Regions from separate parts of the Kurthia sp. ISK08 genome, predicted to be linked through region 2. Evidence: predicted binding sites of a transcription regulator. Region 2 holds the regulator's gene; the other holds the start of a gene.

Region 1 (6,776 bases), on a different contig from region 2:
ATCATGTTAAAGTTATAAGCTACTTGTAAATCCGTATTTTTAAAGAGATATTGTAAAATCGGTTCTGCTGGAATGTCACGACGCATCTCGATAACGATTCGCAAACCTTGACGATCCGATTCATCACGTACTTCTGCAATACCTTCTAAGCGCTTATCGACACGTAACTCATCTATTTTTTTCACAAGATTGGCTTTATTTACGTCGTATGGAATTTCATCAACGACAATTTGCTCTTTTGAACCTTTTAATGTTTCAATGCGTGTTTTGGCACGTACAACAATTTTACCACGACCTGTTTCATACGCTTTTTTAATCCCTGCCACACCTTGAATAATCCCACCTGTTGGAAAGTCAGGACCTGAAATAACTTTCATCAGTTCATCTACTGTGGCATTTTGATTTTTCAATCGCATGAGTACTGCATCAATCACTTCATGCAGTGCATGCGGTGGAATATCTGTCGCATAACCTGCCGAAATCCCTGTCGAACCGTTTACTAATAAGTTTGGGAAGCGCGCTGGTAATACAGTTGGCTCCATATCTTGGTCATCAAAGTTTGGAATGAAATCAACCGTCTCTTTTTGAAGATCGCGCAACATTTCACCTGCAATACTTGATAAACGTGCTTCTGTATAACGCATCGCAGCAGGTGAGTCCCCGTCTAACGAACCGTTATTCCCGTGCATCTCAACGAGTGGATGACGTGATTTCCAATCTTGTGATAGACGAACCATCGCTTCATAAACAGAACTATCGCCATGTGGGTGATAATTCGCAATTACATTCCCTACTGTTTTAGCAGATTTACGGAATGGTTTATCATGCGTATTATGATCCATAAACATCGCATATAAAATACGACGTTGTACAGGCTTCAATCCGTCACGAGCATCTGGTAATGCACGATCTTGAATAATATATTTACTATAACGACCAAATCGGTCACCAATAACCTCTTCTAAAGGCAGATCTTGAAATTGCTCTTTCTCTGTCATTTACAGATCCCCCTGCTCTTCATTTTTCTCGATAAATTCACTTTCTAAAATGTTGTCATCTTCTTCTAATCCGAAGTCAACATGTGTTTCAATCCAATTACGACGTGGCTCTACTTTATCGCCCATTAATGTCGCAACACCGCGCTCTGCACGTTCTAAATCGTTAATTTTCACACGAATTAATGTACGTGTTTCAGGATTCATCGTCGTATCCCATAACTGGTCAGCATTCATCTCACCAAGACCTTTATAGCGTTGTAAAACATAGCCTTTTCCGACTTTTTGAATTGCTTGATTTAATTCACGTTCTGTCCATGCATATTCAATGACTTCTTTACGTCCTGTACCTTTAGATACTTTATAAAGCGGTGGTAGAGCGATATAGACCTTCCCTGCTTCCACAAGTGGTCGCATGTAACGGAAGAAGAATGTTAATAATAATACTTGGATGTGCGCACCATCTGTATCGGCATCGGTCATAATGATGACTTTATCATACGCTGCATCTTCTACATTAAAGTCTGCACCAACACCCGCACCAACTGCATGAATGATCGTCGCAATTTCTTCGTTCTTCATAATGTCTTGTAATTTTGCTTTTTCAGTATTAATGACTTTACCGCGAAGTGGCAAAATCGCTTGGAATGAGCGGTCGCGCCCTTGTTTTGCTGAGCCACCCGCTGAATCTCCTTCGACTAAATACAGTTCATTTTTCGCCGCATTTTTTGATTGTGCTGGCGTTAACTTACCTGATAATAGCGTCGATTGCTTTTTATTCTTTTTGCCATTACGTGCATCTTCTCTCGCCTTACGTGCTGCTTCACGTACTTGTTGTGCGCGAATCGCTTTACGCACAAGCGATGTACTAAGCTCTGCATTTTCTTCTAGCATGTACATTAATTGTGTCGAGACGACTTGATCAACTGCACTACGCGCTTCGCTTGTACCTAGTTTTCCTTTTGTTTGTCCTTCAAACTGTAGTAAGCCTTCTGGGATTCGAACGGAAACAATCGCAGCTAGTCCTTCACGAATATCCGAGCCTTCTAGGTTCTTATCTTTTTCTTTTAATAAGCCTACTTTACGTGCATATTCGTTAAAAGCGCGCGTTAAAGCAGCTTTCGCACCTGTTTCGTGTGTACCACCATCACGTGTACGCACATTATTTACGAAAGATAGAATGGTTTCTGAATAACCGTCATTGTATTGGAACGCAAACTCCACTTCAATTTGGTCTTGTGTACCTTCTACATATTTGACTGGGTGTAGCACATCTTTTTCATCATTTAAATAGGCTACGAATGCTTCAATCCCGTTCTCATAATGATACACTTCATGTTTTTCTGTATTTTCATCAATTAATTCGATTTTTAACCCTTTTAATAAGAAAGCCGATTCACGTAATCGTTCTGCTAATGTATCGAAATTATATTTTGTAACGGAGAAAATCGTTGGATCCGGCTTAAAATGAACCAGTGTTCCTGTCTCTTTCGTTTTGCCTAGCTGTTCTAGCGTCGTGACAGGCGTTCCACCGTTTTCAAAACGCATTTGATACTTAGTACCTTCTCGGTAAATTGTTACTTCTAAAAACGACGACAGCGCGTTTACAACGGATGAACCTACACCATGTAGTCCTCCTGAAGTTTTGTAGCCACCTTGACCGAATTTACCACCTGCATGAAGTACAGTAAAGATAACCTCTGGTGTAGGCTTCCCTGTTTTGTGCATACCTGTAGGCATACCTCGACCGAAGTCGCGTACGCTGATGGATTGATCTTCATGTAGTGTGACGATAATGTGGTTACCGAAGCCTGCTAGCGCTTCATCAACTGCGTTATCGACGATTTCGTAAACGAGATGATGTAAACCTCTACTATCCGTCGACCCTATGTACATCCCTGGTCTTTTTCTTACTGCTTCAAGACCTTCAAGTACTTGAATATCATCTTCATTATAAGACGATAGTGTATTATTTTTCGTCAAAAAAAATCCTCTCCTAACACGAACATCTGTTTCGCTTTATTTAAGTCTAGTATGAACTTAGCGTTTCTGTCAACAGCATACAGGCTATATATCAGGCTTGATTATACACTAAATCATTGAATTTACAAATATAGCTAGCTACTGTTCAACGTTTTTTTACATAGCCTTCTTATTATAAGAGTAAATTTTGCTTTGTGGCAAACAGTTACTGTATTTTTATTGCGAAATAAACGATTTCAGCATAAACTGAAAACACCTACATTGTCTTATTGTTCCAAAAGCGTAAGCATGATAAAATATTATGACAATATATTAGTACCTGTAACTAAGAGAAAAAGAAGGAGCATTCAGATATGAATACCGCAATCGTCATTATTCTAGCCTATTTAATTGGCTCCATCCCATCTGGTCTATGGATTGGTCAACTGTTCTATAAAACGGACATTCGACAACATGGTAGTGGGAATCTAGGTGCTACAAACACATTTCGCGTACTCGGTAAAAAAGCCGGTGCTGTTGTCACAGTCATGGATATCTTAAAAGGAACGCTCGCTACGTTATTACCCACGTTTGCGATTCTTTCAAACAGTCATGTTCATCCGCTTGTAGCTGGTGTCATCGCTGTTGTCGGTCATATGTTCCCAATCTTCGCGAAATTCCGCGGAGGTAAAGCTGTCGCAACATCTGCGGGTGTGCTACTTGGTTATCACTGGCCCATCTTCGTCATTTTATTAATTGCTTTCTTACTTTGTTTAAAAGCATTTAAAATGGTGAGTCTTGCTTCGATGTTCGCCGCAGTCGTTGCATTCATTTATGGATTAACGTATGCTGTACTCGACCAAGAATATTTACTATTCGCTGTTGTCACAGCTCTTGCAACATTCGTTATTTATCGTCATCGCGCAAACATAAAACGTATCAAAGAGGGTACAGAACCTAAAGTAACGTGGATTTAAAATCAAAAGGAGTGTGCATGTATATGGAAATTTTGATTACAGATGAAGCAATCAAGTGGTTTCAAAAAGAGATGGACTTAGAGCCAGGCGCACATATTCGCTTCTTTGCTCGCTATGGTGGCTCAAATCCCTTCCATGAAGGTTATTCCATCGGCATGAATACAGATACACCGATTGACGCTGCTGTTGTCACTGAACAAGGCGGTTACCGCTTCTTCATCGAAACAGATGATCTCTGGTTCTTTGACGGACATGATTTTAAAGTAAAAGTCGACAATGACTTAGACGAACTATTATACGAATATGTTGACTAGAAGAATGGGTGCATACCCATTCTTTTTTGTTTGGGATTGGGACATTCGGGGGCGGAAATGGGGCATTCGCTGCTCGGTTCGGGACATTCGAGGGCGAAAATGGGTCACTCGCCCGAAAGACTAAATTGCTCCCTTTTTGTACTTTCTTCAAGACTTTTGAGTAATTCAATAGAACTTGATTTGACTAGGCTGGTGTGAATTCGAACATTCGACCCGCATTTTGGGAGATTCGATGAAGCTGTTGGGTCACTCGCTGCTCGGTTCGGGACATTCACTCGTCCAAACGGGACATTCGAGGGCGAAAATGGGTCACTCACCCAAAAGACTAAATTGCTCCCTTTTTGTACTTTCTTCAAGGCTTTTGAGTAATCAAAAGGACTTCAATCGACTAGTATAGTGTGAATTCGAACATTCGACCCGCATTTTGGGTCATTCGTCGAAGTGAACAGGTCATTCGCTACTTGGTTCGGGACATTCACTCGTCCAAACGGGACATTCGAGGGCGAAAACGGGTCACTCGCTGCTTGATTCGGGTCACTCACCCTACTACTTCATATAAAAAAACCAGAATGCGTTCATTCTGGTTTTTCTTCTGCGATTTCTAAGTAGCGTTCGTACCATGCTTTGTCGATTTTCATCATAGAAATTGGGCGGAAAGAGTCTTTTTTAACAACGATATGTTCTGTTGTTGCTGTTGCAGCAACTGTTCCATCTTCATGGAGTATCTCGTAACCGTAGACTGTACGTAAACGGTCCTGTGTTTTTACCCATGTGCGAATTTTAGCAGGCTTACCATAGCGCAGTGCAGCCTTGTAGGAAATGTTTACGTTCATAACAGGTGAAACATAGCCTGCGTCCTCTAACTCTGTTACAGAGAAGCCTAGGTCCTTAATTAGCTGTGTTCTGCCCATCTCTAGCCAGATGACATAGTTTGCGTGGTAGACAACACCCATTTGATCCGTTTCTGCGTAACGAATTTCAATCTCTTTTTCACTTATATACATGCTTTCTTCACCTCATGTAATAGTATATCAAAAAAATGGTTACGTTGTCGGCATAAAAAAAGACCTACCCGTTAAGGTAGATCTTTTCTCGGTTACGCAACATTATTTTGCAAGTTTGTTACGTAATACCATTTGTAGGATACCACCGTTACGGTAGTAATCTACTTCAACTTCTGAATCGAAGCGAGCTAGAGCTTGGAATTCTTTCACAGTACCGTCAGCTGCAGTAGCAGTTACAGTTAACATATCTTTTGGTTTTACACCTTCAGCGATATTTACTGAGAAGATTTCTTCACCAGTTAAGCCAAGTGTTTCAGCTGATTCGCCTGGAGCGAATTGAAGCGGAAGAACACCCATCATAACTAGGTTAGAACGGTGAATACGTTCGTATGATTCAGCGATAACTGTTTTAACACCTAAAAGGTTTGTACCTTTAGCTGCCCAGTCACGTGAAGAACCCATACCGTAATCTTTACCAGCTAATACTACTAAGCCAGTGTTGTTTTCAGCATATTTCATTGCTGCATCGTAAATGTACTCAACTTCACCTGTTGGCCAGTAAGTAGTGAAACCACCTTCTGTACCTGGAGCGATTTGGTTACGGATACGGATGTTAGCGAATGTACCACGCATCATTACTTCGTGGTTACCACGACGAGAACCGTAAGAGTTGAAGTTACGAGGTTCTACACCGTTTGCACGTAAGTATTGACCTGCTGGTGTTTCTTTACCAATTGCACCTGCTGGTGAAATGTGGTCAGTTGTGATTGAGTCACCAAACTTAGCTAAAACGCGTAAACCTTCAAGAGCAGAGATATCCTCTGGAGAAGCTGATAAGTTTTGGAAGAATGGTGGGTTTTGGATGTAAGTTGATTTCTCATCAAATGTGTAAAGAGTTGATGTAGAAGTTTCAATTGCATTCCAAGTTTCATTTGCATTGAATACAGTTTCATATTCTTTTTGGAATAATTCACGTGTAACAACTTTAGATAATACATCGTTGATTTCATCAGTTGATGGCCAGATGTCATCGAAGAATACGTCGTTGCCATCTTTATCTTTACCGAATGAATCTTTACGAAGGTCAACATCTACAGTACCTGCTAATGCGTAAGCAACAACAAGTGGTGGTGATGCTAAGTAGTTCGCTTTTACAAGTGGGTGAACACGGCCTTCGAAGTTACGGTTACCAGAAAGTACAGAAGTTACGAATAAATCGTTTGATTGGATCGCTTCTTCGATTTCTGGAAGTAAAGGACCTGAGTTACCGATACATGTTGTACAACCGTAACCTACAGTGTTGAAACCGATTTGGTCAAGGTATGATTGTAAACCTGAATCTTCTAAGTAACCAGTTACAACTTTTGAACCTGGTGCTAAAGAAGTTTTAACCCATTTAGGAACAGTTAAGCCTTTTTCAACCGCTTTTTTCGCAACAAGACCTGCAGCGATTAAAACGTATGGGTTAGATGTATTTGTACATGAAGTGATTGCAGCGATTCCTACAGCGCCTGCTGGAATTTC
Region 2 (6,776 bases):
TCTAATGTGTACCCTTTTTCTTTAGCATAGGCAGTTAATTCAATTCTTTGTCTCTCTAAAGACTGGTCTTGTGTTTCTTTTTCTGTACTTACGCGACAGTAAGCCACAGCTTTTTTTGATTTCATTATTGATCACTCGCTAATTCTATTTGTTGTAATTCATGATTGGTAATCGGTACGGTTAATTTCTCTCCCGCCATAATTTGCCCATCAACTAAATTGTTTTCATTAATAACTTGGTTCATCCATTTTTGTGGTTTCATATCTCCGCTATATTTTTGAGCTAAAGACCATAATGTATCACCTTCTGTAATTCGAATTTCAGTTACATGCGTCTTCGCTATTGTATCACGCACAACATTACCAACAAACAATAATACAACTACCGAAAAACAAATCACCATCACATTATTTTTGATCCACTTCATCTGAATTTCCCCTTCCAACTTTTTACTAGAATGTTTGTTCCCATCATAAACTCGAACACTTGTTTTTGTCAACGGTTTTTTCAGAACAATTGTTTGCATTTGATTTTCTACGATGTTATACTCAAAATACAAAATATAGTAGGAAGTTGAGGTGAAGGTTGTGAATACTGCATTGAAAAAAACAAAACTTTCAAAGCGTCAAGAAGCGATTTTAAATTTTATTAAAGATGAAGTACAAAGTAAGGGTTATCCGCCTTCTGTGCGTGAGATTGGATTGGCTGTTGGATTAGCTTCTAGTTCAACTGTACATGGGCATTTAGAACGTTTAGAAAGTAAGGGTTATATCCGTCGTGATAAAACGAAACCTCGTGCAATTGAAATTTTAAATCCTTTTGAATCGACTACGGCTACAAAACAAGGTGTGATGCATGTTCCACTTCTTGGTAAAGTAACAGCAGGTATGCCCATCACAGCAATTGAAAATATTGAAGAGTACTTCCCAATTCCACATACATATGGTACATCTGATGACCATATTTTTATGCTAGAAATTATGGGTGAGTCGATGATTGAAGCAGGTATTCTAGATGGTGACTATGTCATTGTGAAACAACAGTCTTCTGCAAATAACGGTGAGATCGTTGTGGCAATGACTGAAGACGACGAAGCAACGGTAAAACGTTTCTATAAAGAAGACGGCTATTTCCGTTTGCAACCTGAGAATTCTTCAATGGAACCAATTATTGTTCAAAATGTATCGATTTTAGGTAAAGTAGTCGGGCTATACAGAAATATTCATTCATTTTAAATACATTTCAACTAGTAAAGGATGTGTTTTTCCACATTCATTACTAGTTTTTTTATTTTGTCTAAATTTATTTTTTTACTATAGACTTCTTAATTAATCACTTGCTAGTAGATGTTCAAATGACTAACGTCTAATGTCTGACTTATTACTTTTAGATTATTTTCAATTTATACTTATTGTATTTTTATGACAATATCTAAATAATCTTTATTTTCTGTTAAATAGAATAATTCAATAATATATTGCTATTTCAGGATGTAATTCTTATATTTAGGAGGAAACAATTCTATTTTAAGGGGTGGCGAAATGATGTTTAAATCGAAGATTATTACTTCATTAAGCGTTGCTGCATTACTAACTGCCGTACCATTTTCTTTCGGTGCAGGAATCAATGCAACAGCTAAAACAACAAGTAAAAAAGTAGTAGAGAAAAAAATCCCTGTACAACTTTTAAGTATGAACGACTTACATGGTTATATTGACGGGAATAACAAAAAAGATAGTGTAGGTACGCCAGTCGGTGGGATGGCTTCTTTAGCGTATAACTTTGAGCAAGAAAAAGCTGCTTTTGCAAAAGCAAATAAGTTGAAATCAACAACTTCTAATTCACTTTCAATTCATGCTGGTGATACAGTAGGTGGCTCTCCTGCTATCTCAAGTCTTTTACAAGATGAACCAACAATGAATATTTTAAATGCAATGAATTTCTCGATTGGGGCACTTGGAAACCATGAATTCGATGAAGGTTTAGACGAATTCCAACGTATTTGGAAAGGTAAAAAACCCATCAAAGGTGTAACACAAAACTATGAATTCGTAAAAGATTATAAACAAACAACTTCTAAAATGGAGATTCTTTCAGCAAATGTAGTTGATAAAAAGACAAAAAAATTAGTTAAAGGCTTCAAACCTTATACAGTTAAAACAATCGGCGGTGTAAAAGTCGGCTTCATCGGCATTGTAACACCACGTATTAAAGAAGTCGTTTTAGCACAACATACAAAAGATATTGATGTAGTGGACCCTGGTCAAGCTGTTGCAAAATATACAAAAGAATTACGTAAACAAGGCGTAAAAGCAATCGCCGTTGTCGCTCACTCGTCTGTCGAAGTCGATAAAGAAGCAAATTCTTCTATTGAAACACAAGAAAATTCACGTTTAACAGGCGATGTAATTGATATGTTAAAAACAGCAAACAAACTTGATCCATCGAACTCAATTGATGTTGTTTTTGCTGGTCATAATCATGGCTATGCTAACGGAACGTACAAAGGTGTTCGTGTAGTTGAAGCCTATAACTATGCATCTGCTTATTCAGTTGTAACAGGTACACTAAGTTCAAAAACAAAAGACTTTATGAAGACACCAGCAGCTAAAATTAAATATAACTACACACAAACAGAAACAACAATTATGAAAAATAAAGTATCTAAAAAAGTAAATGGTATTATTCAAGAAGCAAAAGGTATTGTTGGGAAAGTGATGGACCAACCAATCGCAAATATGAATGCAGCAAAAATCTCACGTGAACGTGTAGCCTACCCACTAGGCGGCTCACCTGTAGGGAATCTTGTAACAGATGGACAGTTAGCATTTGCAAAAGCAAAAGATGCTTCAGTTGACTTTGCTTTCACAAACTCTGGTGGCGTTCGCTCTGACTTAGATGCAACTGCTTCTGGCGATTCATTTGTAATTTCACGTGGCGCTGCACAAGGCGTTCAACCTTTCGGTAACATTTTAAAAATCGTTGAATTAACAGGCGCTCAAGTTAAATCTGCAATTAATAATCAATTTACAGGTGGATATGGTTTAGAAGTTTCTGGTTTAACATACACATATAAAGATAAAGCAGTAGTTGATGTATTCGTAAATGGCGAAAAGATTGATGAAGCAAAAACATATAAAGCAGTAATCAACGACTTCTTAGTAGGTGGCGGTGACCAATTCCCTACATTTAAAGAAGCAAAAGTAATCGATGATCTTGGTTTAGATACAGATGCATTCATTCAATATATTACAAACTTAAAAACAGTAGATGCTTCTTCTGTTGTAGAACCTCGTTTAAAAGAAGTACAATAAATTTTAAAACCCGAAATTGCGTCATATAGTGCAATTTCGGGTTTTATACTTTGACCATTCCATCTCTTTATTTTATGAATATAACAAAAAGATAACAAATATTGAAACTTCTTAACAATTTTTGCTGCTATTTGTAGTAGTTGTATTCTTTTTATTTGGTATAATTTAATAGAGAATATAAACGATTAAAAGGAGGAGATTCGATGAAAACTTATACAAAACTAGCTAGTTTACTTGCAGCTTCTTCACTGCTACTTGTTGCTTGCGGAGAGCCAGAAGCAACTCCTGAAAAGGAAGTGCCGAAAACACAGGCAGCTGAAAACACGACAGCGAAAACAGAAGATGTACAAACAGAGGATGTACAAACAGAGGCTAGTAAAAAAGAAGACACTACTGTAACATCTACTTCTTCTAAAAAAATCGAAACAAAATCAAAAGACACGGTAAAACCTATCTTACGTGATTTTTTACAAAACCAATTCAAAACAGCGAAAAATGGTATGACAGAAGGTGTTCCATTTGAGAGTGGAAAATCAGTTTATGAAGACATTACAAACAAATGGGGAAAACCCGCTACAACATTCTCTAACAATACGAACTATATTGAGTACAAAAAGAAAGGCAAAGTAACCTATGCTTTTGCTATTGGACGCGGAGATCGTGTTTATGATGTGCGTACTTTCGTAGCGCCTGATTCTTCATTTAAACTATCTGATATTACATTTTCAGATATTATAGCTGTTGGTGGTAAGCCATCTTCAACAACTTATAACGGTAAAGACACGATTTTAAATTACAAAGTTGGAAAAAATACACTTAAATTTGTTGGTCCAACAAAAACAAAAAAATTACACCATATTTCAATCTTTAATCAACGTGCTTCAGAGCCAATGGGCGGACGTGGTTAATTGATTAAAAACGAGGTCTTACCGTGCGTAGACCTCGTTTTTTAATGTAAAAAATCCTATGCGTGAACTTTCATATGTTCACTACATAGGATTTATTTATTACACGATTATTTTGTCCACTCTGCTACTTTTGTTTGGTTTTCTTTAATCCAAGTTTTTGCAGCTTGTTCTGGTGGTGTACCATCATGAATATCTAACATAACTGATTCGATATCATCTGTTGTCCAGTTAAAGTTTTTCAAAATTTTATAAGCATCTGGTGATTTCTCTTTTAGCTTTTTAGAAGCGAATGTATGAATTTGTTCTTCGCCACCATATACTTTCTTCGGATCTTTTAAGAATTTTAAATCATATTTTTGGAACATCCAGTGTGGTGCCCATCCTGTAATAACGATATCTTCTTTCTTCTTGATAGCTTGACCAAGTGCTACAGTCATCGCACCTGAAGAAGATTGTTTTAGTTTCCAATCACTTAAGTTTTTATAATCTTTTAAAGCCTTTTCTGTAGCACCCATGATGCCTGCTCCTGGCTCAATACCTGTGATTTCTTTTTTCGCTTGGTCTTTTAAATCTTCAATTGAATCAACCTTCATATAATCTGGTACAACTAAACCAATTTTAGCACCTTTTAAGTTAACACCTAAATCCTCTACTTGGTCTTTATACTTATCATATTGCGCACCATGTGTATGTGGTAGCCATCCAGCTACCATTGCATCTGCTTTGTTATTTGCGACAGCTTCCCACATCACTGCATTATCAAGTGAAGTTGTTTTGACTTTAATGCCTTCTTCTTTTAAAACTTCAGCAATAACATTTGTTGAAGCTACTTCTGTATCCCATTCTACATATGCAAGTTCAACAGTTGGATCTGACTTATCTGAACTTGAAGAGTTACCGCATCCAGCAAGGACTGCTGATAGACCAAGACCTAAAGCTAGTCCTGCTGCTTTCATTGTTTTTGAAAATTTCATCTAATTCACCCTACCCTTTTTTAGTATTGAAACTTTGTGTTAAACGATCAATTAAGATTGCAAAAATAACAAGTGCTAAACCAGCTACAAAACCTGGTCCAACGTCTGCTCTTTGTACAGCTGTTAATACTTTTTGACCTAAACCTTCTGCACCAATCATCGATGCAATAACAACCATTGATAGCGATAGCATAACCGTTTGGTTTACACCAGCCATAATTGTTGATTTTGCTAATGGTAGTTCTACGTTGAATAATTTCTGTGGTCCTGTACTACCGAAAGATTCTGATGCCTCAATTAATTCTTTTGGTACTTGCTGAATCCCTAAATTCGTAAAACGAATCGTTGGTGGGATTGAGAAAATAATGGAAGCAAACACCCCTGGTACTAAACCAATACCGAAGAATGCAACAGCTGGAATTAAGTACACAAAACCTGGCATTGTTTGCATGAAGTCTAAAACCGGCTTCATAATACTTTCAAATACTCTACTTTTTGACATACAAATACCAACAGGAATCCCGATAATAATCGAAATTAAACTCGCAAATAGTACAAGCGTGACCGTATTCATTAAGTCACTCCATAATCCTTGGTTATAAATAAACAGTAAACCAAGTACTGCGAAAATCGTTAAACCGAGTTTTTTCTTCGTTGCAAAAAATGCTAATACTGCAACTAATAAAATAAATACAATTGCTGGAACCATAAGTAAGAAATCTGTAACGGCAAGCATCATGCTTTCTGTATTCTCTTGAATTGCATCAAAGAAACCTTGTCCGTGTTCCGTAATATAATCCATTGCATTATTCGTCCATTTTGCAAGTGGCATCATCGGAATTTGATCGAGTAAATTATTCATGTGCCGTCACCTCCGCAGATGTTTCTTTTGCGAGAGCTTCAATCACTACACCGCGAATAAGAACCCCAACTAGCTGATCATTTTTCATAACAGCTACTGGTGTTTTTGAGTCTGAAATAATTGGCAACACTTCTTCTAATAGTAAATCGTGTGGCACTGTTAAAATATCTTGTTGTACACAATTGATTAAATTTGTTTGGCCTTCTTTTGCACAACGTAATGCGTCGTCTGCAGTTATGTAGCCAACTAATTGTTTTGGCGGTGTCACTGCTAATACCATACTCACTTGTTCATCTTTCATACGTTTTAATGCCATTTTTGGTCCATCATGTGCCGGATTAATCGTTACTGGTTTCACCATGATGTTTTCAGCTGTTAATACTTTAGAACGGTCGATGTCTTCAATGAAGCTACTTACATATTCATCAGCTGGATTTGTTAGAATTTCTTCACCCGTACCGATTTGAATGATTTGTCCATCTTTCATAATGGCGATTCGGTCACCAATGCGTAGTGCTTCATTCAAATCATGCGTAATAAAGATAATTGTCTTCTTCATATTTTGTTGAAGTTCTAACAACTCATCTTGCATCTCTTTCCGTATTAAAGGGTCGAGGGCTGAAAAGGCTTCATCCATTAGAACAATTTCGGCATCGTTTGCGAGTGCCCGTGCAAGACCTACACGTTGCTGCATACCACCGGATAATTGCTTTGGATA

The links. Region 2 encodes LexA, which represses DNA repair genes until DNA is damaged. Its sites were predicted from a motif close to CGAACATATGTTCG; they were not measured.
Region 1: the regulator LexA is predicted to act here: its motif matches at 2,998-3,011, upstream of parE (DNA topoisomerase IV subunit B).

Annotation. Positions count from the first base shown of each region.
Region 1 is NZ_JBJXHL010000003.1:286,869-293,644, reverse strand. Features, by position in the region: gene parC (DNA topoisomerase IV subunit A) at 1-998, opposite strand, end outside; gene parE (DNA topoisomerase IV subunit B) at 999-2,978, opposite strand; gene plsY (glycerol-3-phosphate 1-O-acyltransferase PlsY) at 3,332-3,934, shown strand; gene ACKVQX_RS08060 (HesB/YadR/YfhF family protein) at 3,958-4,248, shown strand; gene ACKVQX_RS08055 (thioesterase family protein) at 4,824-5,252, opposite strand; gene acnA (aconitate hydratase AcnA) at 5,355-6,776, opposite strand, start outside.
Region 2 is NZ_JBJXHL010000001.1:178,086-184,861, forward strand. Features, by position in the region: gene ACKVQX_RS00855 (recombinase family protein) at 1-125, opposite strand, end outside; gene ACKVQX_RS00860 (LysM peptidoglycan-binding domain-containing protein) at 125-427, opposite strand; gene lexA (transcriptional repressor LexA) at 588-1,235, shown strand; gene ACKVQX_RS00870 (bifunctional UDP-sugar hydrolase/5'-nucleotidase) at 1,542-3,314, shown strand; gene ACKVQX_RS00875 (DUF4309 domain-containing protein) at 3,518-4,222, shown strand; gene ACKVQX_RS00880 (glycine betaine ABC transporter substrate-binding protein) at 4,330-5,196, opposite strand; gene ACKVQX_RS00885 (proline/glycine betaine ABC transporter permease) at 5,207-6,058, opposite strand; gene ACKVQX_RS00890 (glycine betaine/L-proline ABC transporter ATP-binding protein) at 6,051-6,776, opposite strand, start outside.